DNA from 4 places in the Peribacillus sp. B-H-3 genome. Region 1 is predicted to be linked to each of the others. Evidence: a T-box and tRNA genes for the amino acid it is inferred to sense, from the RefSeq annotation. Region 1 holds a T-box; the other regions hold tRNA genes.

What was found. A T-box is a leader RNA that pairs with one kind of tRNA and senses whether it is charged. The one in region 1 lies ahead of ACN6MY_RS20540 (valine--tRNA ligase), so its partner is inferred to be a tRNA-Val.
Region 2: it encodes a tRNA-Val, which carries the amino acid that the T-box ahead of ACN6MY_RS20540 (valine--tRNA ligase) is inferred to sense. The anticodon was not compared.
Region 3: it encodes a tRNA-Val, which carries the amino acid that the T-box ahead of ACN6MY_RS20540 (valine--tRNA ligase) is inferred to sense. The anticodon was not compared.
Region 4: it encodes a tRNA-Val, which carries the amino acid that the T-box ahead of ACN6MY_RS20540 (valine--tRNA ligase) is inferred to sense. The anticodon was not compared.

What each region holds. Positions count from the first base shown of each region.
Region 1 covers NZ_CP183879.1:4,106,062-4,112,977, reverse strand. Annotated here, with positions in the region: gene spoVID (stage VI sporulation protein D) at 1-1,119, shown strand, start outside; gene ysxE (spore coat protein YsxE) at 1,269-2,315, shown strand; gene ACN6MY_RS20545 (hypothetical protein) at 2,845-3,036, opposite strand; T-box leader at 3,216-3,460, shown strand; gene ACN6MY_RS20540 (valine--tRNA ligase) at 3,520-6,168, shown strand; gene ACN6MY_RS20535 (ATP-grasp domain-containing protein) at 6,389-6,916, opposite strand, start outside.
Region 2 covers NZ_CP183879.1:4,385,214-4,392,129, reverse strand. Annotated here, with positions in the region: rRNA gene ACN6MY_RS21930 (23S ribosomal RNA) at 1-1,218, shown strand, start outside; rRNA gene rrf (5S ribosomal RNA) at 1,325-1,441, shown strand; tRNA gene ACN6MY_RS21920 (tRNA-Val) at 1,452-1,527, shown strand; tRNA gene ACN6MY_RS21915 (tRNA-Thr) at 1,541-1,616, shown strand; tRNA gene ACN6MY_RS21910 (tRNA-Lys) at 1,674-1,749, shown strand; tRNA gene ACN6MY_RS21905 (tRNA-Leu) at 1,757-1,838, shown strand; tRNA gene ACN6MY_RS21900 (tRNA-Gly) at 1,846-1,920, shown strand; tRNA gene ACN6MY_RS21895 (tRNA-Leu) at 1,932-2,020, shown strand; tRNA gene ACN6MY_RS21890 (tRNA-Arg) at 2,028-2,104, shown strand; tRNA gene ACN6MY_RS21885 (tRNA-Pro) at 2,110-2,186, shown strand; tRNA gene ACN6MY_RS21880 (tRNA-Ala) at 2,204-2,279, shown strand; tRNA gene ACN6MY_RS21875 (tRNA-Met) at 2,303-2,379, shown strand; tRNA gene ACN6MY_RS21870 (tRNA-Ile) at 2,388-2,464, shown strand; tRNA gene ACN6MY_RS21865 (tRNA-Ser) at 2,475-2,567, shown strand; tRNA gene ACN6MY_RS21860 (tRNA-Met) at 2,603-2,676, shown strand; tRNA gene ACN6MY_RS21855 (tRNA-Asp) at 2,683-2,758, shown strand; tRNA gene ACN6MY_RS21850 (tRNA-Phe) at 2,801-2,876, shown strand; tRNA gene ACN6MY_RS21845 (tRNA-His) at 2,897-2,972, shown strand; tRNA gene ACN6MY_RS21840 (tRNA-Gly) at 2,979-3,052, shown strand; tRNA gene ACN6MY_RS21835 (tRNA-Ile) at 3,058-3,134, shown strand; tRNA gene ACN6MY_RS21830 (tRNA-Asn) at 3,136-3,210, shown strand; tRNA gene ACN6MY_RS21825 (tRNA-Ser) at 3,212-3,302, shown strand; tRNA gene ACN6MY_RS21820 (tRNA-Glu) at 3,305-3,376, shown strand; gene ACN6MY_RS21815 (TraR/DksA C4-type zinc finger protein) at 3,808-4,554, opposite strand; gene ACN6MY_RS21810 (1,4-dihydroxy-2-naphthoate polyprenyltransferase) at 4,802-5,737, opposite strand; gene ACN6MY_RS21805 (isochorismate synthase) at 6,016-6,916, shown strand, end outside.
Region 3 covers NZ_CP183879.1:602,631-609,546, forward strand. Annotated here, with positions in the region: rRNA gene ACN6MY_RS02890 (23S ribosomal RNA) at 1-1,493, shown strand, start outside; rRNA gene rrf (5S ribosomal RNA) at 1,608-1,724, shown strand; tRNA gene ACN6MY_RS02900 (tRNA-Asn) at 1,773-1,847, shown strand; tRNA gene ACN6MY_RS02905 (tRNA-Thr) at 1,849-1,921, shown strand; tRNA gene ACN6MY_RS02910 (tRNA-Glu) at 1,943-2,017, shown strand; tRNA gene ACN6MY_RS02915 (tRNA-Val) at 2,025-2,100, shown strand; tRNA gene ACN6MY_RS02920 (tRNA-Thr) at 2,140-2,215, shown strand; tRNA gene ACN6MY_RS02925 (tRNA-Tyr) at 2,222-2,305, shown strand; tRNA gene ACN6MY_RS02930 (tRNA-Gln) at 2,395-2,469, shown strand; tRNA gene ACN6MY_RS02935 (tRNA-Lys) at 2,475-2,547, shown strand; tRNA gene ACN6MY_RS02940 (tRNA-Gly) at 2,555-2,629, shown strand; tRNA gene ACN6MY_RS02945 (tRNA-Ala) at 2,657-2,732, shown strand; gene ACN6MY_RS02950 (aspartyl-phosphate phosphatase Spo0E family protein) at 2,965-3,123, opposite strand; gene sigW (RNA polymerase sigma factor SigW) at 3,295-3,858, shown strand; gene ACN6MY_RS02960 (zf-HC2 domain-containing protein) at 3,872-4,489, shown strand; gene cdaA (diadenylate cyclase CdaA) at 4,703-5,524, shown strand; gene ACN6MY_RS02970 (YbbR-like domain-containing protein) at 5,517-6,854, shown strand; gene glmM (phosphoglucosamine mutase) at 6,904-6,916, shown strand, end outside.
Region 4 covers NZ_CP183879.1:1,281,729-1,288,644, forward strand. Annotated here, with positions in the region: rRNA gene ACN6MY_RS06290 (16S ribosomal RNA) at 1-1,275, shown strand, start outside; rRNA gene ACN6MY_RS06295 (23S ribosomal RNA) at 1,414-4,345, shown strand; rRNA gene rrf (5S ribosomal RNA) at 4,450-4,566, shown strand; tRNA gene ACN6MY_RS06305 (tRNA-Asn) at 4,576-4,650, shown strand; tRNA gene ACN6MY_RS06310 (tRNA-Ser) at 4,654-4,745, shown strand; tRNA gene ACN6MY_RS06315 (tRNA-Glu) at 4,754-4,828, shown strand; tRNA gene ACN6MY_RS06320 (tRNA-Val) at 4,839-4,914, shown strand; tRNA gene ACN6MY_RS06325 (tRNA-Met) at 4,942-5,015, shown strand; tRNA gene ACN6MY_RS06330 (tRNA-Asp) at 5,019-5,094, shown strand; tRNA gene ACN6MY_RS06335 (tRNA-Phe) at 5,128-5,203, shown strand; tRNA gene ACN6MY_RS06340 (tRNA-Tyr) at 5,219-5,302, shown strand; tRNA gene ACN6MY_RS06345 (tRNA-Trp) at 5,308-5,381, shown strand; tRNA gene ACN6MY_RS06350 (tRNA-His) at 5,396-5,471, shown strand; tRNA gene ACN6MY_RS06355 (tRNA-Gln) at 5,512-5,586, shown strand; tRNA gene ACN6MY_RS06360 (tRNA-Gly) at 5,591-5,665, shown strand; tRNA gene ACN6MY_RS06365 (tRNA-Cys) at 5,674-5,747, shown strand; tRNA gene ACN6MY_RS06370 (tRNA-Leu) at 5,756-5,837, shown strand; gene ACN6MY_RS06375 (hypothetical protein) at 5,955-6,158, shown strand; partial or broken gene ACN6MY_RS06380 (IS1595 family transposase) at 6,134-6,265, shown strand; gene ACN6MY_RS06385 (VOC family protein) at 6,365-6,742, opposite strand.

The sequences.
Region 1 (6,916 bases):
GCTTTTGCCGGTTACAGAAATGATCCAGCTTATGATCCTTATACCGAAGCTGAAGAAGAGACCGAGATTTATTTTCAATATGAAGAAGAGCCATCAAGCGATCCTGAAATCAATGACCCGGAAACGGATTATGAACAGCCTCCGAATGAGACCTATGGAAATGATGTGTTCCAAAACTCGCTATACCGTGCCGATGAAGAACCCGGGCACTATCCTGATAGCGGGGCGGATGCAGAACCCGGGCAAAGCCTTTCTTACAGTGAGTACGAGGAAGAACCCGTGCAAAACCTTTCTTACAGTGAGTACGAGGAAGAACCCGGGCAAAACCTTTCTTACAGTGAGTACGAGGAAGAACCCAGGCAAAACCTTTCTCACAGTGAATACGAGGAAGAAGCTGTGCAAAATCTATCTTACAGTGAGTACGAGGAAGAACCCAGGCAAAACCTTTCTCACAGTGAATACGAGGAAGAAGCTGTGCAAAATCTATCTTACAGTGAGTACGAGGAAGAAGCTGTGCAAAATCTATCTTACAGTGAGTACGAGGAAGAACCCGGGCAAAACCTTTCTCACAGTGAATACGAGGAAGAAGAAGAGCTTTACAGGCCATTCAGTGTGGAGGTTACCAAGCCTGCTGAAGCTGAAGAAGAGTCACAGCCTATCTTTATAAAGGAAGAGCAGCAGGCACCGGTTTTTGAGATACCTGTTCTTCCATATGAAAGTGATGCACCTGACAGCATTCCTGAAGAAATCTTGCGCATAAATGAAAACAAGCAGGATGAAAAACCGGCACGAGCCGAAAAACTGCCTACACCATTATTGGAATTGGCCAGAAGAAGAGAAGCGCCTCCTAAGAAAAATGCCGGCAAAGCGGAAAAGCAGGAACAGGCGGAAACGGAAAAGCGCGTTTCTTTAACAGATTTTCTCGGAAGGAAGCAGGAAGAGGAACTGACCAAGGTTAAGGTCTGCATTGTTCAATACGGAGAAACATTGGATACACTGGCAGACCGCTATGATGTCTCGGTGCAGTCCCTTTTAAACAGCAATGAACTCGAACCTAACCAGGATATTTTTGAGGGGCAGGTTTTATATATCCCCAAAACGCCAAGCTTTAAAAGGTGAATATGAGAAATTATAGGTAAAGCAGAGCGGAAACCCTGCTCTGCTTTTTTTAGCGAGAGGGGCCTTTTTAAGTTCCAAATGCTTGTCACGGCAGAACAGGCGCATGCGCCTTTTTAAAATGGTCGTTTAGAAGAAAGCGGGGAAATCTCGTGAATGAAAACGAGAATCTGAAACAGGATACAGAAAGGATTGTCCAGAATTATGCGCTTTCTGTTCTTTTTGTTGAGCAGCATGGAAAAATCAGAAAGGTATACACCGACAAAGGCGTTTTTGCCCTGAAGCTGATTCCTCCTAAACATGGCATTGATTTTATCCGGAATGTCCAATTTCTGTATCAGCGGGGATATAACAGGATTGTCCCTATATATCCGACCAATGACGGAAGATATGCGGTTCTCCATAATGGCAGCCTGTATTATCTGATGCCATGGCTCTCAAATGATGAAAATGGGGAAAGAAATGAGCGGCATAAACAGATGTTCAGAGAGCTGGCCAGGATGCATACCCTATCTTCGAGGGAAATGTCAGTGGATGAAGAACACAGGGAAGAGCATTATCAGACAACACTCGAGGAGTGGAAAAAGCAGGCGGAATTCCTGGAAGAGTATGTGGGAAGCTGTGAAAGAAAATGGTATATGTCCCCGTTTGAGATGATCTTTGCCTCAGCATATGCTGATATATCCCAGGCCCTTAGCTATAGCACAAAGAAGTTTGAAGAATGGTATGAAAAGACAAAGGACAAGGAAAAGGTGCGGACTGTGATGACACACGGAAAGATATCACTGAAGCATTTTATCTATGATGACCGGGGATATGGCTACTTTATCAACCTTGAGAACTCAAGGAAAGCGCCTGCCCACTTTGATCTCCTTCCGTTTGTGGTCAAATCGTCCAAAACATATCCTGTTAAAAATGATGATTGCGTGGATTGGGTTTATAATTACTTTAAGTATTTCCCTCTAAAAGAAGATGAATTGCTCCTGTTTCAAAGTTACCTTGCCTATCCTGGCTCCTGTATGGACATTGTCAAAAATTATTTTGAGAAAAAAGGCAGCCTTAAAGAAATGGATTACCTGAAGCAGCTGCAGCGGCAATACTGGCAGCTGAAAAATACCGAATATGTTGTCATGAAAATGGAAGAAATCGAGGCACAGAAAAAGGCCACTGCCGCACAACAGGCCCAGGAACAAAGCTAAGACCGGCCGCCCCTTATGGCAAATTCCACAAATCAGTTCAGGGAATCAGCCGGCAGGGAATTAACCGGTCTTTTTAGATTAAAAACATATTTACCTGCGTCCAGCGCGTATCAGCAGGTGCTTTCGCATTGTCCCCAAGGATGGGGGTCACAAAGACGTTGCCGCAGGACGCGGCGTTCTTAGTCTTTGTTCCTTTAATTAGGCGCTTCCGCATTTGTGTTCGTCGAGCTGCAGCGCCTAGCCTCTCAAGGTCATAAGCCACGTAAGAATGAAGGCAAAGAGCACCTTCTATTCTTGCGCGTCTTATGCTAGTCGAGGGCCCCCAGGATGGGGGTCACGAAGACGTTGCCGCAGGACGCGGCGTTCTTAGTCTTTGTTCCTTTTAATGAGGCGCTTCCGCAATAGGTTCGTCTAGCTACAGCGCCTAGCCCCTCGAGGTCATAAGCCACATAAGAGTTGAAGGCAAAGTGCGCCTACAATTCTTATGCGTCTTATGCTTGTCGGGGCTTTCGAGGCGCTTCCGCTTTTGTTAAAACCATTCAAGATGGAATGCGACGGCTATTAGTATTAGCAGGGCCAGCAGCAGGACGTCGAATGTGGTTGGAAAGAAAAAGGTCCGGATTCCCTGGAAAATGCAAATGGGAATGATGCACTGCTGGCAGGCGTTTCGGCAGGTTCTCAGCCATGGCGGCATGGAGTAAGGGGAAAATCTTCGCTTCATTCTTCAGCACTTCCTTCATAGAGTCATATTATATTATGGGTATCTGCGCAAAAAGGTGAATAAGCAATCACGTTATTCCTTGTGAATGTATAATATATAAAAAATCGGAAAGAATGATTGACTGAATAGCTATTTTTTTTGTAGTATATTAGGTATATTACTTTTGATAAAAAAATACATTGAAAGCTTTGATCGGGAATAGTACGATGACAGGCTGCTTTAAAGAGAGGGAACCATTTGGTGAAAGGTCCCAAGCCAGCAGCATCGGAAGTCGCCCAGGAGCTGTTTCCGTGAACGTAAGCAGATAGTAGCGGAAACCGGCAAGAGCCGTTATCTTATTTGAGAGCCGTAGAACGGGTACATATTTGCTGTATCGTTTTTCGGAAAAAAGGTGGCACCGCGAACAACTTCCTTCGTCCTTTTGTGATGAGGAAGTTTTTTTGTGTTTAAAAAAATGATCAGCACGCAAGGAGGAAACGGACAATGGAAGAAAACCAGATATCCATGCCAACGAAATATGATCCGCAGTCGATTGAAAAAGGCCGCTATGAATGGTGGCTGAAGGGGAAGTTTTTTGAAGCGGAAAAAGAATCAAAAAAACAGCCTTACACCATCGTTATCCCGCCGCCAAATGTAACAGGAAAGCTTCACTTAGGGCATGCCTGGGATACTGCACTTCAGGATATCCTTACACGCATGAAGAGAATGCAGGGCTATGATGTATTATGGCTGCCTGGCATGGACCATGCAGGTATTGCTACACAGGCAAAGGTTGAACAAAAGCTCCGCGCTGACGGTGTAAGCCGCTATGATCTTGGACGCGAAAAGTTTGTTGAAGAAACATGGAAGTGGAAGGACGAGTATGCAGGCCATATCCGCGAGCAGTGGTCAAAGCTTGGTCTTGGTCTCGATTACTCCCGTGAACGCTTTACGCTTGATGAAGGTCTTTCCAAGGCCGTACGCGAGGTATTTGTTTCCCTCTATAATAAGGGGCTGATCTACCGCGGGGAATATATCATTAACTGGGATCCTTCAACAAAGACTGCTCTTTCTGACATTGAAGTTATCTACAAGGATATTCAGGGTGCATTTTATCATATGAAATATCCATTGTCAGATGGAACAGGATTTATTGAAATTGCAACAACCCGTCCGGAAACCATGCTTGGAGATACAGCAGTTGCGGTTCATCCTGAAGATGACCGATACAAGCATTTAATCGGCAAAAATGTGACGCTTCCGATAACAGGAAGGGAAATTCCGATTGTTGCAGATGATTATGTTGATATGGAATTCGGCTCTGGTGCAGTTAAGATTACGCCTGCACATGACCCGAACGACTTCGAAATCGGCAACCGCCATAACCTTCAGCGTATTCTTGTTATGAACGAAGACGGAACAATGAATGACAAAGCAGGTAAATATGAAGGCATGGACCGCTTTGAATGCCGCAAGCAAATCACAAAAGACCTTCAGGAGCAGGGCGTTCTTTTCAAAATTGAAGACCATCCTCACTCAGTTGGACATTCAGAACGCAGCGGCGCAGTGGTTGAGCCTTATTTGTCCACTCAATGGTTCGTTAAGATGCAGCCATTGGCTGAAGCAGCAATAGCCCTGCAGCAGTCAGAAGATGATAAGGTGAACTTCGTGCCTGGACGCTTCGAGAATACCTACCTGCGCTGGATGGAAAATATCCGCGACTGGTGCATCTCGCGCCAGCTTTGGTGGGGACACCGCATTCCTGCCTGGTACCATAAGGAAACAGGCGAAATCTATGTTGGCCAGGAAGAGCCTGCTGACATTGAAAACTGGAACCAGGACAACGATGTGCTTGATACATGGTTCAGTTCAGCGCTTTGGCCTTTTTCAACAATGGGCTGGCCTGATACGGAAGGTGAAGAATATAAACGCTTCTATCCGACAGCAGCGCTTGTTACAGGCTATGATATCATCTTCTTCTGGGTATCAAGGATGATTTTCCAGGGAATTGAATTCACAGGACAGCGGCCATTCAAGGATGTGCTGATTCACGGGCTTGTACGCGATGAACAGGGCCGGAAAATGAGCAAGTCTCTTGGCAATGGTGTTGACCCTATGGATGTTATCGAGAAATACGGGGCAGATTCTCTTCGCTATTTCTTATCAACAGGAAGCTCTCCTGGACAGGATCTTCGCTACAGCAATGAAAAGGTGGAAGCTGTATGGAACTTTGCCAACAAAATCTGGAACGCCTCCCGTTTTGCACTGATGAATATGGAAGGCCTGCAGTATGAAGACATTGATTTGACCGGCGACAAATCTGTTGCTGATAAGTGGATCCTGACCCGTTTGAACGAAACGATTGAAACGGTGACAAGACTTGCCGACAAGTATGAATTCGGTGAAGTGGGCCGCGTGCTTTATAACTTCATCTGGGATGATTTCTGTGACTGGTATATCGAAATGGCGAAGCTCCCGCTTTACGGGGAAGACGAAGCTGCTAAGAAAACGACAAGATCCATCTTGGCCTATGTTTTAGACAATACGATGAGATTGCTTCATCCTTTCATGCCATTCATCACAGAAGAAATCTGGCAGAACCTGCCTCATAACGGGGAATCAATCACAACAGCAGCATGGCCGGAAGTGAACGGGGAGCTGCATGATGAAGAAGCTGCCGAGGAAATGAAGCTGCTTGTTGAAATCATCCGTTCTGTCCGCAACATCCGTGCTGAGGTTAACACTCCTCTCAGCAAAAAAATCAAGCTGATACTGAAAGCCAAAGACGAAAAGGCGCTAAGTACACTTAAGAAAAACAGCGCCTATATCGAGCGCTTCTGCAATCCTGAGGAATTGACAATAGGTATTGACGTTGAGGAACCAGGCCAGGCCATGACAGCCGTGGTAACTGGTGCCGAACTGATTCTTCCTCTTCAGGGACTGATTAATGTTGAAGAAGAAATCAAACGCCTAGAAAAAGAGCTGGATAAGCTGAATAAAGAGGTAGAGCGGGTTCAAAAGAAATTAGGCAACGAAGGCTTTGTTAAAAAAGCGCCTGAAAGCGTAATTGAAGAAGAACGCGCAAAAGAAAAAGACTACAGCGAAAAACGCGACGCCGTAATCCGCCGCATCGAAGAAATGAAGCAACTATAAAAAGCGCAAGCGCCCTGTTCACAGGAACAAAGACTAGGTACGCCGCGTCCTGCGGCAACGTATTCGTGACCCCCATCCTGGGGGCTTATGACCTCGAGGGGCTATGCGCTGGAGCTAGATTAAATAAAAAGCGCAAGCACCTTAATTAAAAAAGCCGCCCGGAAGATCACTTCCGGGCGGCTTTTGGTTTCTATAATAAGCTTGTTCACAGTGCGATCCGTTATTCAGATCGCGCATTCAAATCATCTAAAATAAAAGTTAAATACTCGCGGACAAGATTAATGTCTGAAAGCATGCTCAAGGTCCGGCTTCCGACTACATCTTCAATTTCATTCAGAAGCAGGCTGCCATCTTCATTGAAAATAAAGTCAATGCCGGCAAGTCCAAAATCAAATAAAGAGGCAATTTTTTCTGCAAGAAGGCGTTCATCCTCTGACAGCTCATATAGGGAGGCGCTGCCGCCAAGCGTGAAATTGGCCTTAAAGTCACGGTCAGATTGCCGCAAAACAGCTGCGATTACTTTTTTGCCGATAACAAAAACACGGACATCCTTTCCAAGCTGTGCGGGTTTTTGGACAATCCATTTTCCGTGAGGGTCCAGCCTGATATTTTTCTTATCATTTTCATTTCCCGCTAAAAAGACAGCATTTCCGCCGCGTCCATGTACCTCTTTGACAATGTAAGGAAAAGAAAATACTCGATCCAATGAAGTTTCGTAAAAAAGGGTATCTGCCATTGGAATTCCATA
Region 2 (6,916 bases), 280 kb from region 1:
GGAACTCGGCAAAATGACCCCGTAACTTCGGGAGAAGGGGTGCTTTTTAGGGTGAATAGCCCGGAAAAGCCGCAGTGAATAGGCCCAGGCGACTGTTTAGCAAAAACACAGGTCTCTGCGAAGCCGCAAGGCGAAGTATAGGGGCTGACACCTGCCCGGTGCTGGAAGGTTAAGGGGAGAGGTTAGCGCAAGCGAAGCTTTGAACCGAAGCCCCAGTAAACGGCGGCCGTAACTATAACGGTCCTAAGGTAGCGAAATTCCTTGTCGGGTAAGTTCCGACCCGCACGAAAGGTGTAACGATCTGGGCACTGTCTCAACGAGAGACTCGGTGAAATTATAGTACCTGTGAAGATGCAGGTTACCCGCGACAGGACGGAAAGACCCCGTGGAGCTTTACTGCAGCCTGATATTGAATTTTGGTACAGCTTGTACAGGATAGGTAGGAGCCTGAGAAGCCGGAGCGCCAGCTTCGGTGGAGGCGTCGGTGGGATACTACCCTGGCTGTATTGAAATTCTAACCCGCGCCCCTGATCGGGGCGGGAGACAGTGTCAGGTGGGCAGTTTGACTGGGGCGGTCGCCTCCTAAAGAGTAACGGAGGCGCCCAAAGGTTCCCTCAGAATGGTTGGAAATCATTCGCAGAGTGTAAAGGCACAAGGGAGCTTGACTGCGAGACCTACAAGTCGAGCAGGGACGAAAGTCGGGCTTAGTGATCCGGTGGTTCCGCATGGAAGGGCCATCGCTCAACGGATAAAAGCTACCCCGGGGATAACAGGCTTATCTCCCCCAAGAGTCCACATCGACGGGGAGGTTTGGCACCTCGATGTCGGCTCATCGCATCCTGGGGCTGTAGTCGGTCCCAAGGGTTGGGCTGTTCGCCCATTAAAGCGGTACGCGAGCTGGGTTCAGAACGTCGTGAGACAGTTCGGTCCCTATCCGTCGTGGGCGCAGGAAATTTGAGAGGAGCTGTCCTTAGTACGAGAGGACCGGGATGGACGCACCGCTGGTGTACCAGTTGTCTTGCCAAAGGCATAGCTGGGTAGCTACGTGCGGACGGGATAAGTGCTGAAAGCATCTAAGCATGAAGCCCCCCTCAAGATGAGATTTCCCATAGCGCAAGCTAGTAAGATCCCTGAAAGATGATCAGGTTGATAGGTCTGAGGTGGAAGCGTGGTGACACGTGCAGCTGACAGATACTAATCGATCGAGGACTTAACCAAAATGACGCGTTCAACCTTCTCTATTATCTAGTTTTGAAAGAACAAAAAAAGTTCTTGCAAAATCTCAAAAAAAGATATATAATAATATATGTCTTTCGAGAAAATGTTTGGTGGCGATAGCGAAGAGGTCACACCCGTTCCCATTCCGAACACGGCAGTTAAGCTCTTCAGCGCCGATGGTAGTTGGGGGTTCTCCCCCTGTGAGAGTAGGACGCCGCCAAGCTTATAATTATGGAGGATTAGCTCAGCTGGGAGAGCATCTGCCTTACAAGCAGAGGGTCGGCGGTTCGATCCCGTCATCCTCCACCATATTATTTCACCTGCCGGTGTAGCTCAATTGGTAGAGCAACTGACTTGTAATCAGTAGGTTGGGGGTTCAAGTCCTCTTGCCGGCACCATCTTCATAAAATTTTGTACGAGCTATCGTTCGAACATTATTTCCATCTTATTTGTTTGAGCCATTAGCTCAGTTGGTAGAGCATCTGACTTTTAATCAGAGGGTCGAAGGTTCGAATCCTTCATGGCTCACCATTCATATGCGGGTGTGGCGGAATTGGCAGACGCACCAGACTTAGGATCTGGCGCCGCAAGGCGTGGGGGTTCAAGTCCCTTCACCCGCATCACAATGCGGAAGTAGTTCAGTGGTAGAATACAACCTTGCCAAGGTTGGGGTCGCGGGTTCGAATCCCGTCTTCCGCTCCACTTTTCGTAATGCCGGGGTGGCGGAACTGGCAGACGCACAGGACTTAAAATCCTGCGGTAGGTGACTACCGTACCGGTTCGATTCCGGTCCTCGGCACCATTTATATGCGCCCGTAGCTCAATTGGATAGAGCGTCTGACTACGGATCAGAAGGTTATGGGTTCGACTCCTTTCGGGCGCGCCATATTACGGGAAGTAGCTCAGCTTGGTAGAGCACTTGGTTTGGGACCAAGGGGTCGCAGGTTCGAATCCTGTCTTCCCGACCATGTGATTTTTTTAAAATGGGGCCTTAGCTCAGCTGGGAGAGCGCCTGCCTTGCACGCAGGAGGTCAGCGGTTCGATCCCGCTAGGCTCCACCATATCATTATCCTATATTTTATTTGGCGGCGTAGCTCAGCTGGCTAGAGCGTACGGTTCATACCCGTGAGGTCGGGGGTTCGATCCCCTCTGCCGCTACCAAAATATAAGGACCTTTAGCTCAGCTGGTTAGAGCAGACGGCTCATAACCGTCCGGTCGTAGGTTCGAGTCCTACAAGGTCCACCATCTTCAACACGGAGGAATACCCAAGTCTGGCTGAAGGGATCGGTCTTGAAAACCGACAGGGGTGTCAAAGCCCGCGGGGGTTCGAATCCCTCTTCCTCCTCCATTATTTATTGACAGAATATGAAGCATTCTTATTGTCGCGGGGTGGAGCAGTCTGGTAGCTCGTCGGGCTCATAACCCGAAGGTCGCAGGTTCAAATCCTGTCCCCGCAATCATTAGGTCCCGTGGTGTAGCGGTTAACATGCCTGCCTGTCACGCAGGAGATCGCGGGTTCGATTCCCGTCGGGACCGCCATTTTTACTAGATTCAAATGATATGTTATACATATTACCCATTGGCTCGGTAGCTCAGTCGGTAGAGCAAAGGACTGAAAATCCTTGTGTCGGCGGTTCGATTCCGTCCCGAGCCACCATTATATATTAAATAACTGTGGCGGTTGTGGCGAAGTGGTTAACGCATCGGATTGTGGTTCCGACATTCGTGGGTTCGATTCCCATCATCCGCCCCATATATCGCGGGTGTAGTTTAGTGGTAAAACCTCAGCCTTCCAAGCTGATGTCGAGGGTTCGATTCCCTCTACCCGCTCCAAATATGGGCCTATAGCTCAGCTGGTTAGAGCGCACGCCTGATAAGCGTGAGGTCGATGGTTCGAGTCCATTTAGGCCCACCATTCCGCAGTAGCTCAGTGGTAGAGCATTCGGCTGTTAACCGAACGGTCGTAGGTTCGAGTCCTACCTGCGGAGCCATGGGGAAGTACTCAAGAGGCTGAAGAGGCGCCCCTGCTAAGGGTGTAGGTCGCGTAAGCGGCGCGAGGGTTCAAATCCCTCCTTCTCCGCCACTGGCCCATTGGTCAAGCGGTTAAGACACCGCCCTTTCACGGCGGTAACACGGGTTCGAATCCCGTATGGGTCATATTAAAAGATGTATACATTCACTGTATACATCTTTTTTTCATTTACTGAATGCTTACGTCCATGGATATAGTGAGGCCAGATTCCATTTAAGATAAATGGAATCTGGCCTATTTTTTGCTTCTATAATAAATGCTGGGTCCCGCACAATTTGCTTCCAAGAAGTTTTGTATTAAAGCCATCAGACAATAAGAAACTTCAGGATACAAAAAATTGAGAAGCCGCCAAGGCACTGCAGCAATCGGGATCAAGGTATTCAAAATCGTTCTCTATGGGTTTTCCAGCGGCTTTTTAGAGATTTAAAGCTGTACGAGAAACAAGATAAAATGCGGGCATGAATCAAAAAATGGATCGGTTTCCCATCAATATACGCGAATTGAATTTCATAATACAGGGGGTGACAACGTAAGTTATCACCCCCTGTATATATGTCTATTTTTTATCTACATAGCTGTCCTTCCGTTTATATGGAATGTCTCCCAGCTGAGATTCCATATTTTCATCGTCCAGTCTTTGTTCATATTTTTCTTCTCTTTTTGTGGGATACACTTTTTTATTTTTGCCTTCTATATCATTTCCTAGAAACCCTTCGTATTCCTCGGTAAAGCCATTTGTTTCGTCTTCCTCTTTATATAAAGAATCAAAGTTTTCGTTATCGCCTGTAAAATCCGAAGGTGTTTCAGATGTTCCGAAGCGTGCTACTTCGCCAAAGCTGTCTTCCTTTTCATTTGTATCGCCTCTGTGCCTGTTTTCAAAGCTGTCTCCTTTAGATGGAATCAGCAGATTTTCCTCTACAGGCCGATCTGAAGCGGTATGCTGTTCAGGTGTATGCTCTACACAATATAATGTGGAAGGCACTGCCTCTAAGCGCTCATAAGGTATTTCTGTGCCGCAGGTTTTACAGGTGCCGTATGTTCCTTTACTGATTGCGGAGAGTGCAGCATTAACCTTTTCAATCTCAGTCTCAGCATGGCTGTCCAGTGCTTTTTCCCGCTCAATTTCAAATAGCTCTGTGCCCAGATCACCAGGGTGGTTGTCATATGAAGACAGTTCACCTACAGATTCTTTTTCGCTTTTATCCAAAACTGTTTCATGATCATTTTCAACTCTTTGTTCAAGCTGCTCTTTTAGTGTAAGCAGTTCATTTTTTAATGAATTAATTTGCTCATTTGTAGCCATAGATTATCCGCTCCTTAATAGTTGGTCGAACATATTTTTTTGAGTGTAAGGATTAAATACCCGAATATTGAGTATTGAAAACAAGGAAAGTTTTATGCAATTAATATCAATCATTATCATCAAAATGCAAACTCTTGGGTGCTTCCTATTTTTTAGATGAATGGGCATTCCCAGGCAGCCTGTCTATGGCCCTCGAATTTTAAAAGGAAAAAATCCCCATGCATGTGCATGGGGACGGGGATTTATTTTATAGAAAATAGCTTATAAATAAACCGGCAGATAATAATAAGCCGAATATCGTGTTTGTTTGAGCAGTTGCTATCATGGCAGGCACCATTTCTTTGGCAATGGTTTTGCCCATGAACCCTTTAATGGCTTTGACGGCTTTAGGCACACTTAGGATGACAAGCAAAAGCCACGGTGAAACGATTCCGGCTGCACATAGTCCGATGACCCAAAGATAAGCGAATGTGAACATAATGCCCATAAATGTGATGGATTTTTTTTGCCCCATTAATATAGCAAGTGTTTTTCGTCCGTTTGCTTTATCACCATCATGATCGCGTATGTTATTGGCGAAATTAATCAGTCCCACCAATATGCCGCTTGGGATAGCGACCAGTACAGTCATTTTTGAAACGGTTCCAGTTTGGATGTAAAAGGATATTAATATGATCAAGAAACCCATGAATAATCCTGACATCAGCTCCCCGAAAGGAGTGGAGGATATTGGAAGCGGCCCGCCGGTGTATAAATAGCCGACTGCCATGCAGACAAGCCCGACTGCAGCAATCCACCAGGATGACACAGCACAAATATAGATGCCAAGAAGCAGGGCAAGTCCGTATAAGGCAAGGGCGAGGTTCAGGATGAATTGAGGGCTCATGCCGTGGCGGACTATTCCTCCGCCGATGCCGACTGATTTCTCATTATCCAGTCCTCTTTTAAAATCATAGTACTCATTAAACAAATTAGTCGCACTTTGGATAAGTAATGAGGCAATCAGCATTGCAGCGAACAGCACTACATTAACACGTTCTGTCTGCAAGGCAAGTGCTGTGCCTATTAAGACGGGCACAAATCCAGCCGTCAATGTATGTGGACGAATTAATTCCCACCAGATCTTCCAGCTGCGCTTTTCAGGCCGGATAGCCCCGGGATTTTGATGATCTTTATTTTGCATAATTTCTCTCCTAGTTTTGATTTATGAATAACCCCCGATATAAGGCGCTATAAAAAATGGCATACAGCTTAAGTGTAGGAAAACATCATGCAGGTGTCAATGCAAACGAACAAATTTCCTGCTGATAAAGAATTTTAGTTCTGTATTTGAGGAAGAATATAATAATAAGGAATAAAGCAGTCAGAAGAGGCTATGAACAAGGTGGAATAATTGACAGGGAGATAAATTGAGGTGTATCTTTAAATAGGTTTGAAAAGCTTTTAAAATGTACATTCGGGGTGATTTTTTTGGCTATCTCACAGCAGTCTGAACTTCTTTTTGGATTAAATGAGGCCTTAAAAAAGGCACAGGAAACTAATCAAAATGTGCTGTTCAGCGAAGTAAAAAAAATAGATGTTATCAACCCCCTTTCATTTTATCAAGCTGGAAGAGAACGATATGCAGGTGAACGCTTCTTTTGGCAGGATCCTACCAAAGAAACTACCATTATTGGTTTAGGTAAAGTTGAAAAACTTCAGGGTGCGGCTAATGCTGCACGCTTTAAGGAAATTGAGTCCGGATGGTCAGACCTGCTGGGCAATGCTGTTAAGATCGGAACAGCAGATGCTGCTGCGACTGGCCCTTTGCTGTTTGGAGGTTTTTCGTTTGATTACCAAAAAAGCAGCTCTATGCTTTGGGATCAATTCGGGGATCATTTACTGTATATTCCTGCCTTTATGCTAAGCATTTGTGAAGGGGAAGCCTACTTAACCGCCAATCTTATTTGTTCGCCAGAAGATAGTGCAGATCATTTTATTGATTTGATAAATGAACGGGAAAAATATATTTATGAAAGCCTGGGCCGCCGCAGCTTTTCTGGCAATGAGCTTCTTTCACAAACAGAGATCCAGCCGGAAGAATGGAAGAAAACAGTGGCCGAAGCCGTAGAGGAACTTAAAAAAACAGATCTTGATAAAATTGTGCTGGCCAGAGAGATGCGCCTGGTTTTTCAGGATGCGATTTTTTCTGAAGCCATACTTGAAAAGCTGATGGCTGAGCAGACTGCAAGCTTTATATTCAGCTTGGAGTCGGGCAGTGACTGCTTCATAGGTGCTACTCCTGAGAGGCTGATCAAGAAAAGAAAGGGCCAGCTTTATTCTGCATGCCTTGCAGGGACAATTGCTAGAGGTAAAACAGAAG
Region 3 (6,916 bases), 1.2 Mb from region 1:
CCTGTACCACCTATTCATCGTTTGAACGATGGGGGGACGCAGGAGGATAGGGTAAGCGCGCTGTTGGATATGCGCGTCCAAGCAGTTAGGCCGGAAACGAGGCAAATCCCGTTTCCATGAAGGCGGAGCTGTGATGGCGAGGGAAATATAGTACCGAAGTTCCTGATTCCACACTGCCAAGAAAAGCCTCTAGTGAGATGAAGGGTGCCTGTACCGCAAACCGACACAGGTAGGCGAGGAGAGAATCCTAAGGTGTTCGAGAGAACTCTCGTTAAGGAACTCGGCAAAATGACCCCGTAACTTCGGGAGAAGGGGTGCTTTTTAGGGTGAATAGCCCGGAAAAGCCGCAGTGAATAGGCCCAGGCGACTGTTTAGCAAAAACACAGGTCTCTGCGAAGCCGCAAGGCGAAGTATAGGGGCTGACACCTGCCCGGTGCTGGAAGGTTAAGGGGAGAGGTTAGCGCAAGCGAAGCTTTGAACCGAAGCCCCAGTAAACGGCGGCCGTAACTATAACGGTCCTAAGGTAGCGAAATTCCTTGTCGGGTAAGTTCCGACCCGCACGAAAGGTGTAACGATCTGGGCACTGTCTCAACGAGAGACTCGGTGAAATTATAGTACCTGTGAAGATGCAGGTTACCCGCGACAGGACGGAAAGACCCCGTGGAGCTTTACTGCAGCCTGATATTGAATTTTGGTACAGCTTGTACAGGATAGGTAGGAGCCTGAGAAGCCGGAGCGCCAGCTTCGGTGGAGGCGTCGGTGGGATACTACCCTGGCTGTATTGAAATTCTAACCCGCGCCCCTGATCGGGGCGGGAGACAGTGTCAGGTGGGCAGTTTGACTGGGGCGGTCGCCTCCTAAAGAGTAACGGAGGCGCCCAAAGGTTCCCTCAGAATGGTTGGAAATCATTCGCAGAGTGTAAAGGCACAAGGGAGCTTGACTGCGAGACCTACAAGTCGAGCAGGGACGAAAGTCGGGCTTAGTGATCCGGTGGTTCCGCATGGAAGGGCCATCGCTCAACGGATAAAAGCTACCCCGGGGATAACAGGCTTATCTCCCCCAAGAGTCCACATCGACGGGGAGGTTTGGCACCTCGATGTCGGCTCATCGCATCCTGGGGCTGTAGTCGGTCCCAAGGGTTGGGCTGTTCGCCCATTAAAGCGGTACGCGAGCTGGGTTCAGAACGTCGTGAGACAGTTCGGTCCCTATCCGTCGTGGGCGCAGGAAATTTGAGAGGAGCTGTCCTTAGTACGAGAGGACCGGGATGGACGCACCGCTGGTGTACCAGTTGTCTTGCCAAAGGCATAGCTGGGTAGCTACGTGCGGACGGGATAAGTGCTGAAAGCATCTAAGCATGAAGCCCCCCTCAAGATGAGATTTCCCATAGCGCAAGCTAGTAAGATCCCTGAAAGATGATCAGGTTGATAGGTCTGAGGTGGAAGCGTGGTGACACGTGCAGCTGACAGATACTAATCGTTCGAGGACTTAACCAAAATGACGCCTGATATGTGCTTCTTCTATTATCTAGTTTTGAAAGAACAAAAAAGTTCTTGTAATTTGCTTAAAAAGATATTATAATAGATAATGTCCTTACAAGTGAATTGATGTCTGGCAATGATGGCGAAGAGGTCACACCCGTTCCCATTCCGAACACGGAAGTTAAGCTCTTCAGCGCCGATGGTAGTTGGGGGTTCTCCTCCTGTGAGAGTAGGACGTTGCCAGGCTAAATCTTCTAAGATGTACATCAGGGGTTTCAGGAAACATTATACTATTCCGCAGTAGCTCAGTGGTAGAGCATTCGGCTGTTAACCGAACGGTCGTAGGTTCGAGTCCTACCTGCGGAGCCATGCTTCCATAGCTCAGCAGGTAGAGCACTTCCATGGTAAGGAAGAGGTCAGCGGTTCGAGCCCGCTTGGGAGCTTCCTAGTACACATCATGCATCGGCCCGTTGGTCAAGCGGTTAAGACACCGCCCTTTCACGGCGGTAACACGGGTTCGAATCCCGTACGGGTCACCATTATATCGGAGGATTAGCTCAGCTGGGAGAGCATCTGCCTTACAAGCAGAGGGTCGGCGGTTCGATCCCGTCATCCTCCACCATTTTTTAAAAACTTAATAGATTTATACCATCTTAAAAATGCCGGTGTAGCTCAATTGGTAGAGCAACTGACTTGTAATCAGTAGGTTGGGGGTTCAAGTCCTCTTGCCGGCACCACTTTACGGAGGGGTAGCGAAGTGGCTAAACGCGGCGGACTGTAAATCCGCTCCTTTGGGTTCGGCAGTTCGAATCTGCCCCCCTCCACCATTCTAATAAAAAACATTGTGGATGAGTTATATTTTCCTTCGAGTCGGGGATTATATGATTACCACCTATTTTTTTGTAAAATACTTTATTGGGCTATAGCCAAGCGGTAAGGCAACGGACTTTGACTCCGTCATGCGTTGGTTCGAATCCAGCTAGCCCAGCCATTCATGAGCCATTAGCTCAGTCGGTAGAGCATCTGACTTTTAATCAGAGGGTCGAAGGTTCGAATCCTTCATGGCTCACTCTTTTGCGGAAGTAGTTCAGTGGTAGAATACAACCTTGCCAAGGTTGGGGTCGCGGGTTCGAATCCCGTCTTCCGCTCCAGAGAACTGCATGCATACATAAAAATATGGGGCCTTAGCTCAGCTGGGAGAGCGCCTGCCTTGCACGCAGGAGGTCAGCGGTTCGATCCCGCTAGGCTCCACCATCTAACTACATACATAATTATTCGTCTTTGATTGTATAATCAAAGGCTTTTTTTATGTTCTTTTCCTATGACTTTACAAGCCGGTTTTATATCGCTTCAATCGGAATGAACCTTGTAAATAGGGGTTAGTTTTTAAGGGGATTAGCGGACTTTGGGTGTGAGGTGTCATTGCAGGAGATTTTATACTCGGTTAATGGAGACCTTCTATATAAAATGAAACAGTAACCGGGGGTTACTGTTTTTTAGTTATGCGATAATATTGATTTATGAGCTGATCTAGTTCTGTGCTTGCCTTAACCACTTGGGTGTCGATTCTGGAGGAAGATAAAGCCAAATGAATCATACGCTGTCTGCATTCTTCTATATGGTGTAAAAGCTGTTTTGCAGTCATTTCAGCTGTTCCCCGCTTTCACATTCAATTTTTCTCTATATATCCCTTTTTGGCAGAATTTAAACAGGTTTCTTCTATTTTTGTTAAAATTATTTATATCCTTTTTTGAAACCTATATATGGCTGAATTCGTAAGTATCTTATAGCCGCATGAGCGGGGGTAAAAAACCAAATGGAAGCAATCATAAAAAAAAGAATTAAACAGGTTCTAAAAGGTGATCAAAATGCATTCAGTGAAATCGTAGAGCTGTATAAAGACCGCGTCTATCAGCTTTGCTACAGAATGCTTGGCAATAGCCATGAAGCGGAAGATATGGCACAAGAGGCATTTTTGAGAGCCTATATCAATATTCGGAGCTTTCATATTCAAATGAAATTTTCGACCTGGCTATACAGGATTGCTACCAATCTGTGCATCGACCGGATTCGCAAAAAAAAGCCGGATTATTTTTTGGACGCGGAAGTTGCAGGCACAGAAGGGCTGGATTTATACTCGCAGATTGCTTCAGAAAGCAGCAATCCTGAAGAAGAACTCGAATCTATGGAATTGCGGAAAACGATTCAGGAAGAGATTTTAAAACTTCCGGAGAAATATCGGTCTGCCATTGTTCTGAAGTATATTGAAGAATTATCACTTAAGGAAATCAGCGAGATTCTGGATCTGCCGGTTGGAACTGTAAAAACCAGGATTCACCGGGGCCGTGAAGCTTTGAGAAAACAGCTGGGCCATTTATAAAAAGAAGGTGAAAATGATGAGTTGCCACAATGAGTTCTTAGAATACATGCATGAATATCTTGATGAGGAAATCTCTGATGAAAGAGAGGGGCAGCTAAGGGAGCATTTGCAAACCTGTTCTGAATGCCGTTTGCATTTTCATGAATTAAAAAAGGCTGAAGCTTTGGTTCAGGGGCTGCCAAGCAGGAGGGCTCCGGCTCATTTTACTGATAGGGTTATGGCAAACCTTCCTAAAGAGAAGAAAAATGCAGGTGCAAGGCGCTGGCTGAAAAATCATCCTTTTATCACAGCGGCTTCCCTCTTTATTCTATTAATGGCTGGATCTGTTATCTCCATCTGGAATCAGGATCCACATTTTTCGGTATCCAAAAAGTCTAATATAGTAGTGGAGAGAAACACGGTAATTGTTCCTAAAGGGAAAACGGTGAATGGAGATATCGTGGTGCAGAATGGCGATATTCGGATCGAAGGGAAAGTAAAAGGGAATGTGACAGTAATCAATGGCCATGAATACCTGGCTTCGGCAGGAAGCGTCACAGGAGAAATTGAGATGGTCAATAAGATATTCGATTGGCTATGGTTTAAAATGAAAAACGCTGGAAAAGCGGTTTTCCAGGTAGGTGGGCCGTAAATGGTATCATTCAGGTCTCCAGGTCAGGTAGGACAGACAGGCTATGCCATAAGGCGGCCTGCCCGGTTTTGTCCCTTTCTGACGGGAGGCTTTTTTGAATTAATCAAAAAAGAGGTCTACAATATTTAGAAGTGCGGACAGAAAAATGGTATACTGTTTAGGTTATATTAAAAATCTATGGCTATGGAGTATTTACCGACTGGAGGAAGTAACATGTCATTATCCAACTTTTCCTTCTTGGATTATGTAGTGAATTTAATTGATATTCTCCTTGTTTGGTTTGTGATATATAAACTGCTTGTCGTTATTCGGGGAACAAAGGCTGTTCAGCTCTTAAAAGGGATATTCGTCATCGTAATTGTCCGTGCCTTGAGCAGCCTGATCGGCCTGAATACACTAGGGTGGTTAATGGAACAAGTTATGACTTGGGGAGTCCTTGCTATTATCATCATTTTTCAGCCTGAGCTGCGGAGGGCGCTTGAGCAGCTTGGAAGAGGAAAGCTGTTTGTAAGAAGCACCGGCCAGGAAGAAGATGAGCAAGACCGGCTAGTGGAAGCAATCGTTAAGGCAACTGCCTATATGGCAAAACGGAGAATCGGTGCATTGATTTCCATCGAGAAGGAAACTGGACTGAGTGATTACATAGAAACCGGAATCCCGCTTGGATCACAAATTTCTTCTGAACTCTTAATCAATATATTCATTCCCAATACACCGCTTCATGATGGTGCCGTTATCCTGCAGAATAACCAGGTGGCTGCAGCAGCCTGTTATCTGCCTTTATCCGAAAGCCCGTTCATATCAAAGGAGCTTGGGACGAGGCATCGTGCGGCAATGGGCATCAGTGAGGTGACCGATTGTATCACGGTTGTTGTATCAGAAGAAACGGGCGGCGTTTCTTTAACGAAAAATGGCGAACTGTATCGCGAATTAGACCAGAATACCTTCAGGAACATGCTGCAAAAAGAATTGGTCCTGGATAATAAATTGGCTTCCTCAACGTTATGGAACTGGAGGGGGAAGAAAAATGGATAAATTCATGAACAGCAGCTGGTTCACAAAAATTGTGGCGCTCGCTTTAACTGTCCTGTTATTTACTTCCGTTAACTTTACACCTGGAACCGGAAAAAAATCCCTCGGTTTTAACACACCGGGAGAGACTGGCACGGAAACAATTAAAAATGTGCCCGTGGAAGTGTATTACGATCGCGATAACCTTGTCGTGACGGGTGCACCGAAGTCAGTGGGTGTTACCTTAAAAGGGGTAAAAAGCTTATTAATTTCGGCGAAAAACCAAAGGGAATTCAAGGTATACATCGATTTGTCGGATCCTGAGATCGCTATGGGCGAAAAAAAGGTGCCATTAAAAATCAGGGATATAAATGAAAAGCTGACAGCATCAGTAAATCCTGAATATACTACGGTGAAAATTCAAGAAAAGGTGACAAAAGAGTTTTCAGTCGATCCGGAGTATAATAGGTCGCTTATTGAGGATGGATATACAGCAGATAAGCCAGCTGTCAGTCCGCAAACCGTTAAAATAACCGGCGCAAAAGATATTATCGACCAAATTGCCTATGTGAAAGCCACAATGGCACTTTCGGGCAGGGTCAATGAGACGGTTCACCGCCAGGCTATGGTGCGGGCGCTTGACAGGGATTTGAACAAGCTCAATGTATCGATAGAGCCATCCGTTGTGGATGTTTCCCTGAACGTGAATATCCCTTCTAAAACAGTAAAGCTCGTACCTGTTCAAACCGGCACACCTAAAGACACTGTCAGCATTAAAAGCATGGCCGTTTTCCCTAAGAATGTTACTTTGTACGGAAAGCAATCGGTTTTAGATTCCATACATGGAGTAAGCGTTCCGGTAGATGTGTCCAACATAGATAACAGTAAAGAGGTGGAATTGCCTATTACTGTTCCAGATGGTGTGAAAAAAATGTCACTGGGTACAGCGACGGTGAAAATCCAGACAGAGAAGGTACAGCCGGCTGACAAAAAAACAGCTGAAACGGAGAAAAAACCGCCTGAAAAGCAAGATGAACAAACAAAAAGTCCAGATACTTCGGCGCAGACAAAAGTTTTCAAAAATCTCGACATTGCTTCATCTGGACTTGCTGATGATGAGGACTTGACTTTCAAATCTCCGAAAGGCGGCAAGATTGATCTGACTTTATCAGGAACCGCCGATGATCTGCAAAAGGTAGAGCCTGATGATATTCAAATCACGGTAGATGCCACAGGCCTTGAAGAAGGAGAGCATGACACAGTCATTCAGGTCAAGGTTCCTGCGAATATTAAATGGGAGCTTCCGGTTAAAACGGCTACGGTCTCCATTACAAAAAAAGATAAAGAAACATAATAATTGCAGCGTAATATATAGGATTATTAGAAAGAAGGAGCGATATTCTATGGGTAAATATT
Region 4 (6,916 bases), 1.8 Mb from region 1:
CCAAGGCCACGATGCGTAGCCGACCTGAGAGGGTGATCGGCCACACTGGGACTGAGACACGGCCCAGACTCCTACGGGAGGCAGCAGTAGGGAATCTTCCGCAATGGACGAAAGTCTGACGGAGCAACGCCGCGTGAGCGAAGAAGGCCTTCGGGTCGTAAAGCTCTGTTGTTAGGGAAGAACAAGTGCCAGAGTAACTGCTGGCACCTTGACGGTACCTAACCAGAAAGCCACGGCTAACTACGTGCCAGCAGCCGCGGTAATACGTAGGTGGCAAGCGTTGTCCGGAATTATTGGGCGTAAAGCGCGCGCAGGTGGTTCCTTAAGTCTGATGTGAAAGCCCACGGCTCAACCGTGGAGGGTCATTGGAAACTGGGGGACTTGAGTGCAGAAGAGGAAAGTGGAATTCCAAGTGTAGCGGTGAAATGCGTAGAGATTTGGAGGAACACCAGTGGCGAAGGCGACTTTCTGGTCTGTAACTGACACTGAGGCGCGAAAGCGTGGGGAGCAAACAGGATTAGATACCCTGGTAGTCCACGCCGTAAACGATGAGTGCTAAGTGTTAGAGGGTTTCCGCCCTTTAGTGCTGCAGCTAACGCATTAAGCACTCCGCCTGGGGAGTACGGCCGCAAGGCTGAAACTCAAAGGAATTGACGGGGGCCCGCACAAGCGGTGGAGCATGTGGTTTAATTCGAAGCAACGCGAAGAACCTTACCAGGTCTTGACATCCTCTGACAACCCTAGAGATAGGGCGTTCCCCTTCGGGGGACAGAGTGACAGGTGGTGCATGGTTGTCGTCAGCTCGTGTCGTGAGATGTTGGGTTAAGTCCCGCAACGAGCGCAACCCTTGATCTTAGTTGCCAGCATTCAGTTGGGCACTCTAAGGTGACTGCCGGTGACAAACCGGAGGAAGGTGGGGATGACGTCAAATCATCATGCCCCTTATGACCTGGGCTACACACGTGCTACAATGGATGGTACAAAGGGCAGCAAAGCCGCGAGGCCGAGCAAATCCCATAAAGCCATTCTCAGTTCGGATTGCAGGCTGCAACTCGCCTGCATGAAGCCGGAATCGCTAGTAATCGCGGATCAGCATGCCGCGGTGAATACGTTCCCGGGCCTTGTACACACCGCCCGTCACACCACGAGAGTTTGTAACACCCGAAGTCGGTGGGGTAACCTTTATGGAGCCAGCCGCCTAAGGTGGGACAGATGATTGGGGTGAAGTCGTAACAAGGTAGCCGTATCGGAAGGTGCGGCTGGATCACCTCCTTTCTAAGGAAAATAACGTTCGCTTACGTTTTGTTCAGTTTTGAAAGAAGCAATTCTTTCAGAACTTTGTTCTTTGAAAACTAGATAATAGATAGAAGGCAAATTTTTGCGTCAATCTTTTCAAAAACATACCATGTTTATGGTTAAGTTAGAAAGGGCGCACGGTGGATGCCTTGGCACTAGGAGCCGATGAAGGACGGGACTAACACCGATATGCTTCGGGGAGCTGTAAGTAAGCTTTGATCCGGAGATTTCCGAATGGGGAAACCCACTGTTCGTAATGGAACAGTATCTTTACCTGAATACATAGGGTACTGAAGGCAGACCCGGGGAACTGAAACATCTAAGTACCCGGAGGAAGAGAAAGCAAATGCGATTTCCTGAGTAGCGGCGAGCGAAACGGAATTAGCCCAAACCAAGAGGCTTGCCTCTTGGGGTTGTAGGACACTCAACATGGAGTTACAAAGGAACGGGGTAAATGAAGAGGCTTGGAAAAGCCCGTCAGAGAAGGTAATAACCCTGTAGTTGAAACTTCGTTCCCTCCTGAGTGGATCCTGAGTACGGCGGGACACGAGAAATCCCGTCGGAAGCAGGGAGGACCATCTCCCAAGGCTAAATACTCCCTAGTGACCGATAGTGAACCAGTACCGTGAGGGAAAGGTGAAAAGCACCCCGGAAGGGGAGTGAAATAGATCCTGAAACCGTGTGCCTACAAGTAGTCAGAGCCCGTTAATGGGTAATGGCGTGCCTTTTGTAGAATGAACCGGCGAGTTACGATTTCATGCAAGGTTAAGTTGAGAAGACGGAGCCGCAGCGAAAGCGAGTCTGAATAGGGCGAATGAGTATGAGGTCGTAGACCCGAAACCAGGTGATCTACCCATGTCCAGGGTGAAGTTCAGGTAACACTGAATGGAGGCCCGAACCCACGCACGTTGAAAAGTGCGGGGATGAGGTGTGGGTAGCGGAGAAATTCCAATCGAACCTGGAGATAGCTGGTTCTCTCCGAAATAGCTTTAGGGCTAGCCTCATAATGAGAGTCTTGGAGGTAGAGCACTGATTGGACTAGGGGCCCTCATCGGGTTACCGAATTCAGTCAAACTCCGAATGCCAAAGACTTATTTATGGGAGTCAGACTGCGAGTGATAAGATCCGTAGTCAAAAGGGAAACAGCCCAGACCACCAGCTAAGGTCCCAAAGTATACGTTAAGTGGAAAAGGATGTGGAGTTGCTTAGACAACCAGGATGTTGGCTTAGAAGCAGCCACCATTTAAAGAGTGCGTAATAGCTCACTGGTCGAGTGACTCCGCGCCGAAAATGTACCGGGGCTAAACGTATCACCGAAGCTGTGGATTGACACCTCTGGTGTCAGTGGTAGGAGAGCGTTCTAAGGGCGTTGAAGCTAGACCGGAAGGACTGGTGGAGCGCTTAGAAGTGAGAATGCCGGTATGAGTAGCGAAAGAAGGGTGAGAATCCCTTCCACCGAATGCCTAAGGTTTCCTGAGGAAGGCTCGTCCGCTCAGGGTTAGTCAGGACCTAAGCTGAGGCCGAAAGGCGTAGGCGATGGACAACAGGTTGATATTCCTGTACCACCTATTCATCGTTTGAACGATGGGGGGACGCAGGAGGATAGGGTAAGCGCGCTGTTGGATATGCGCGTCCAAGCAGTTAGGCCGGAAACGAGGCAAATCCCGTTTCCATGAAGGCGGAGCTGTGATGGCGAGGGAAATATAGTACCGAAGTTCCTGATTCCACACTGCCAAGAAAAGCCTCTAGTGAGATGAAAGGTGCCTGTACCGCAAACCGACACAGGTAGGCGAGGAGAGAATCCTAAGGTGTTCGAGAGAACTCTCGTTAAGGAACTCGGCAAAATGACCCCGTAACTTCGGGAGAAGGGGTGCTTTTTAGGGTGAATAGCCCGGAAAAGCCGCAGTGAATAGGCCCAGGCGACTGTTTAGCAAAAACACAGGTCTCTGCGAAGCCGCAAGGCGAAGTATAGGGGCTGACACCTGCCCGGTGCTGGAAGGTTAAGGGGAGAGGTTAGCGCAAGCGAAGCTTTGAACCGAAGCCCCAGTAAACGGCGGCCGTAACTATAACGGTCCTAAGGTAGCGAAATTCCTTGTCGGGTAAGTTCCGACCCGCACGAAAGGTGTAACGATCTGGGCACTGTCTCAACGAGAGACTCGGTGAAATTATAGTACCTGTGAAGATGCAGGTTACCCGCGACAGGACGGAAAGACCCCGTGGAGCTTTACTGCAGCCTGATATTGAATTTTGGTACAGCTTGTACAGGATAGGTAGGAGCCTGAGAAGCCGGAGCGCCAGCTTCGGTGGAGGCGTCGGTGGGATACTACCCTGGCTGTATTGAAATTCTAACCCGCGCCCCTGATCGGGGCGGGAGACAGTGTCAGGTGGGCAGTTTGACTGGGGCGGTCGCCTCCTAAAGAGTAACGGAGGCGCCCAAAGGTTCCCTCAGAATGGTTGGAAATCATTCGCAGAGTGTAAAGGCACAAGGGAGCTTGACTGCGAGACCTACAAGTCGAGCAGGGACGAAAGTCGGGCTTAGTGATCCGGTGGTTCCGCATGGAAGGGCCATCGCTCAACGGATAAAAGCTACCCCGGGGATAACAGGCTTATCTCCCCCAAGAGTCCACATCGACGGGGAGGTTTGGCACCTCGATGTCGGCTCATCGCATCCTGGGGCTGTAGTCGGTCCCAAGGGTTGGGCTGTTCGCCCATTAAAGCGGTACGCGAGCTGGGTTCAGAACGTCGTGAGACAGTTCGGTCCCTATCCGTCGTGGGCGCAGGAAATTTGAGAGGAGCTGTCCTTAGTACGAGAGGACCGGGATGGACGCACCGCTGGTGTACCAGTTGTCTTGCCAAAGGCATAGCTGGGTAGCTACGTGCGGACGGGATAAGTGCTGAAAGCATCTAAGCATGAAGCCCCCCTCAAGATGAGATTTCCCATAGCGCAAGCTAGTAAGATCCCTGAAAGATGATCAGGTTGATAGGTCTGAGGTGGAAGCGTGGTGACACGTGCAGCTGACAGATACTAATCGATCGAGGACTTAACCAAAATGACGCGTAAAACCTTCACTATTATCTAGTTTTGAAAGAACAAAAAAGTTCTTGCAAAATAATTAAATAAGGTATATAATAATATATGTCTTATGGAAAATGTTTGGTGACGATAGCGAAGAGGTCACACCCGTTCCCATTCCGAACACGGCAGTTAAGCTCTTCAGCGCCGATGGTAGTTGGGGGTTCTCCCCCTGTGAGAGTAGGACGTCGCCAAGCTGGTATTATTCCGCAGTAGCTCAGTGGTAGAGCATTCGGCTGTTAACCGAACGGTCGTAGGTTCGAGTCCTACCTGCGGAGCCATATGGAGAGCTGTCCGAGTGGCCGAAGGAGCACGATTGGAAATCGTGTAGACGGGTACCCCTGTCTCAAGGGTTCAAATCCCTTGCTCTCCGCCATTATACCTGGCCCGTTGGTCAAGCGGTTAAGACACCGCCCTTTCACGGCGGTAACACGGGTTCGAATCCCGTACGGGTCACCATTTACATACTGGAGGATTAGCTCAGCTGGGAGAGCATCTGCCTTACAAGCAGAGGGTCGGCGGTTCGATCCCGTCATCCTCCACCATAATTTTTGATGAAACATTTATATTATCGCGGGGTGGAGCAGTCTGGTAGCTCGTCGGGCTCATAACCCGAAGGTCGCAGGTTCAAATCCTGTCCCCGCAATCTGGTCCCGTGGTGTAGCGGTTAACATGCCTGCCTGTCACGCAGGAGATCGCGGGTTCGATTCCCGTCGGGACCGCCATTTTAAAAATTCAATATAGCTGTAATTAATAATGGCTCGGTAGCTCAGTCGGTAGAGCAAAGGACTGAAAATCCTTGTGTCGGCGGTTCGATTCCGTCCCGAGCCACCATTCACTTAATTATGTGGAGGGGTAGCGAAGTGGCTAAACGCGGCGGACTGTAAATCCGCTCCTTTGGGTTCGGCAGTTCGAATCTGCCCCCCTCCACCATCTATAGGGGCATAGTTTAAAGGTAGAACAGAGGTCTCCAAAACCTCCGGTGTGGGTTCGATTCCTACTGCCCCTGCCAATTTTAAAATAATGGCGATTGTGGCGAAGTGGTTAACGCATCGGATTGTGGTTCCGACATTCGTGGGTTCGATTCCCATCAGTCGCCCCATTTATAACATAAATTGTTACTCAGTTGAATATAATGATATTGGGCTATAGCCAAGCGGTAAGGCAACGGACTTTGACTCCGTCATGCGTTGGTTCGAATCCAGCTAGCCCAGCCATCATGCGGAAGTAGTTCAGTGGTAGAATACAACCTTGCCAAGGTTGGGGTCGCGGGTTCGAATCCCGTCTTCCGCTCCAATATTTAAGGCGGCATAGCCAAGAGGAAAGGCAGAGGTCTGCAAAACCTTTACCACCGGTTCGAATCCGGTTGCCGCCTCCAAATTACATGCCGGTGTGGCGGAATTGGCAGACGCGCACGACTCAAAATCGTGTTCCTTCTGGAGTGCCGGTTCGACCCCGGCCACCGGTATCATGAAACAGCCAAGAGTGCTGTTGTATCAAGGTCTTACACTTAATTGTGTAAGACCTTTTTTCATTTTTCTCACACTACAGATTTGACACTAATAATGTGCGGAGGTCATGTGCGGTGAGTAAACGAAGAACTTGGCTGACATACCAATACATAGGAGGAATGATGATGGAAGTAAAGCATAAATATGAATTCACTGTAAATGGAATGGAAATTACATTAAAGGATAAATCTCATGCGGGCATCTTCCGTCAGTTCTGGTCATACTTCATGAATCTTGATGTGAACAAAACTATTATTTGTTTTGGTACCGGTTCCTAGAACTGAACAAAAAAATTCCTTCACTATGCAGAACGAAAGAAATGTTACTGCTTTCTTGTCAGAGACCGACTTTTACAACCGTTCAAAACATTAGAGATGTGGGTTAATTTCAGTTCAATGAATACCAACTCTTCATACAGAGATAAAGTCTACTTTATCAATATAAAAAAATACCGCTATTAGGCGGTATTTATGATTCCTAATATTTATATATGGACTTCACTGATTAAAGAATGAGTATTTCCTTCTGTGTCTTTAAAAAAGGTCATCCATGTTTCAGTTTGTTCCATTTTTGCAACTATATGTGGTTCGTCAATAAAATAAACGCCTTTTTCAATTAATTCTTCGTGAGCTTCTTTAATATTCTCAACTTGAAAATATATGACAGAACCTGATTGAGTAAAATCTTCTTTTTCAGGAAGGCTAAGAAGAAGGCGAGTACCATTACAATCAAAGAATGCCATAGAGTCTGTGCTGAATAGAAAAGGAAGTTTTAATAAATCTTTGTAAAAACCAACTGCTTTTTCTAAATTTTTTACGGGTATTCCTATTTGTCCGACCTTCTGAATAGAATTTGCAATCATTGAAAACAACTCCTTAATTTTATTCTATCTAAATTTTTTGAATATAAAATATATAATGGTAAATATACCAATAATTTTATTGTACTGTCTAGGTAAAAATATCCAAAAAAGAGGACCAAAAAAGTCCTCAACTAATTTAATACTATAGGCACAATCTTTCAGAACACAGCCTTT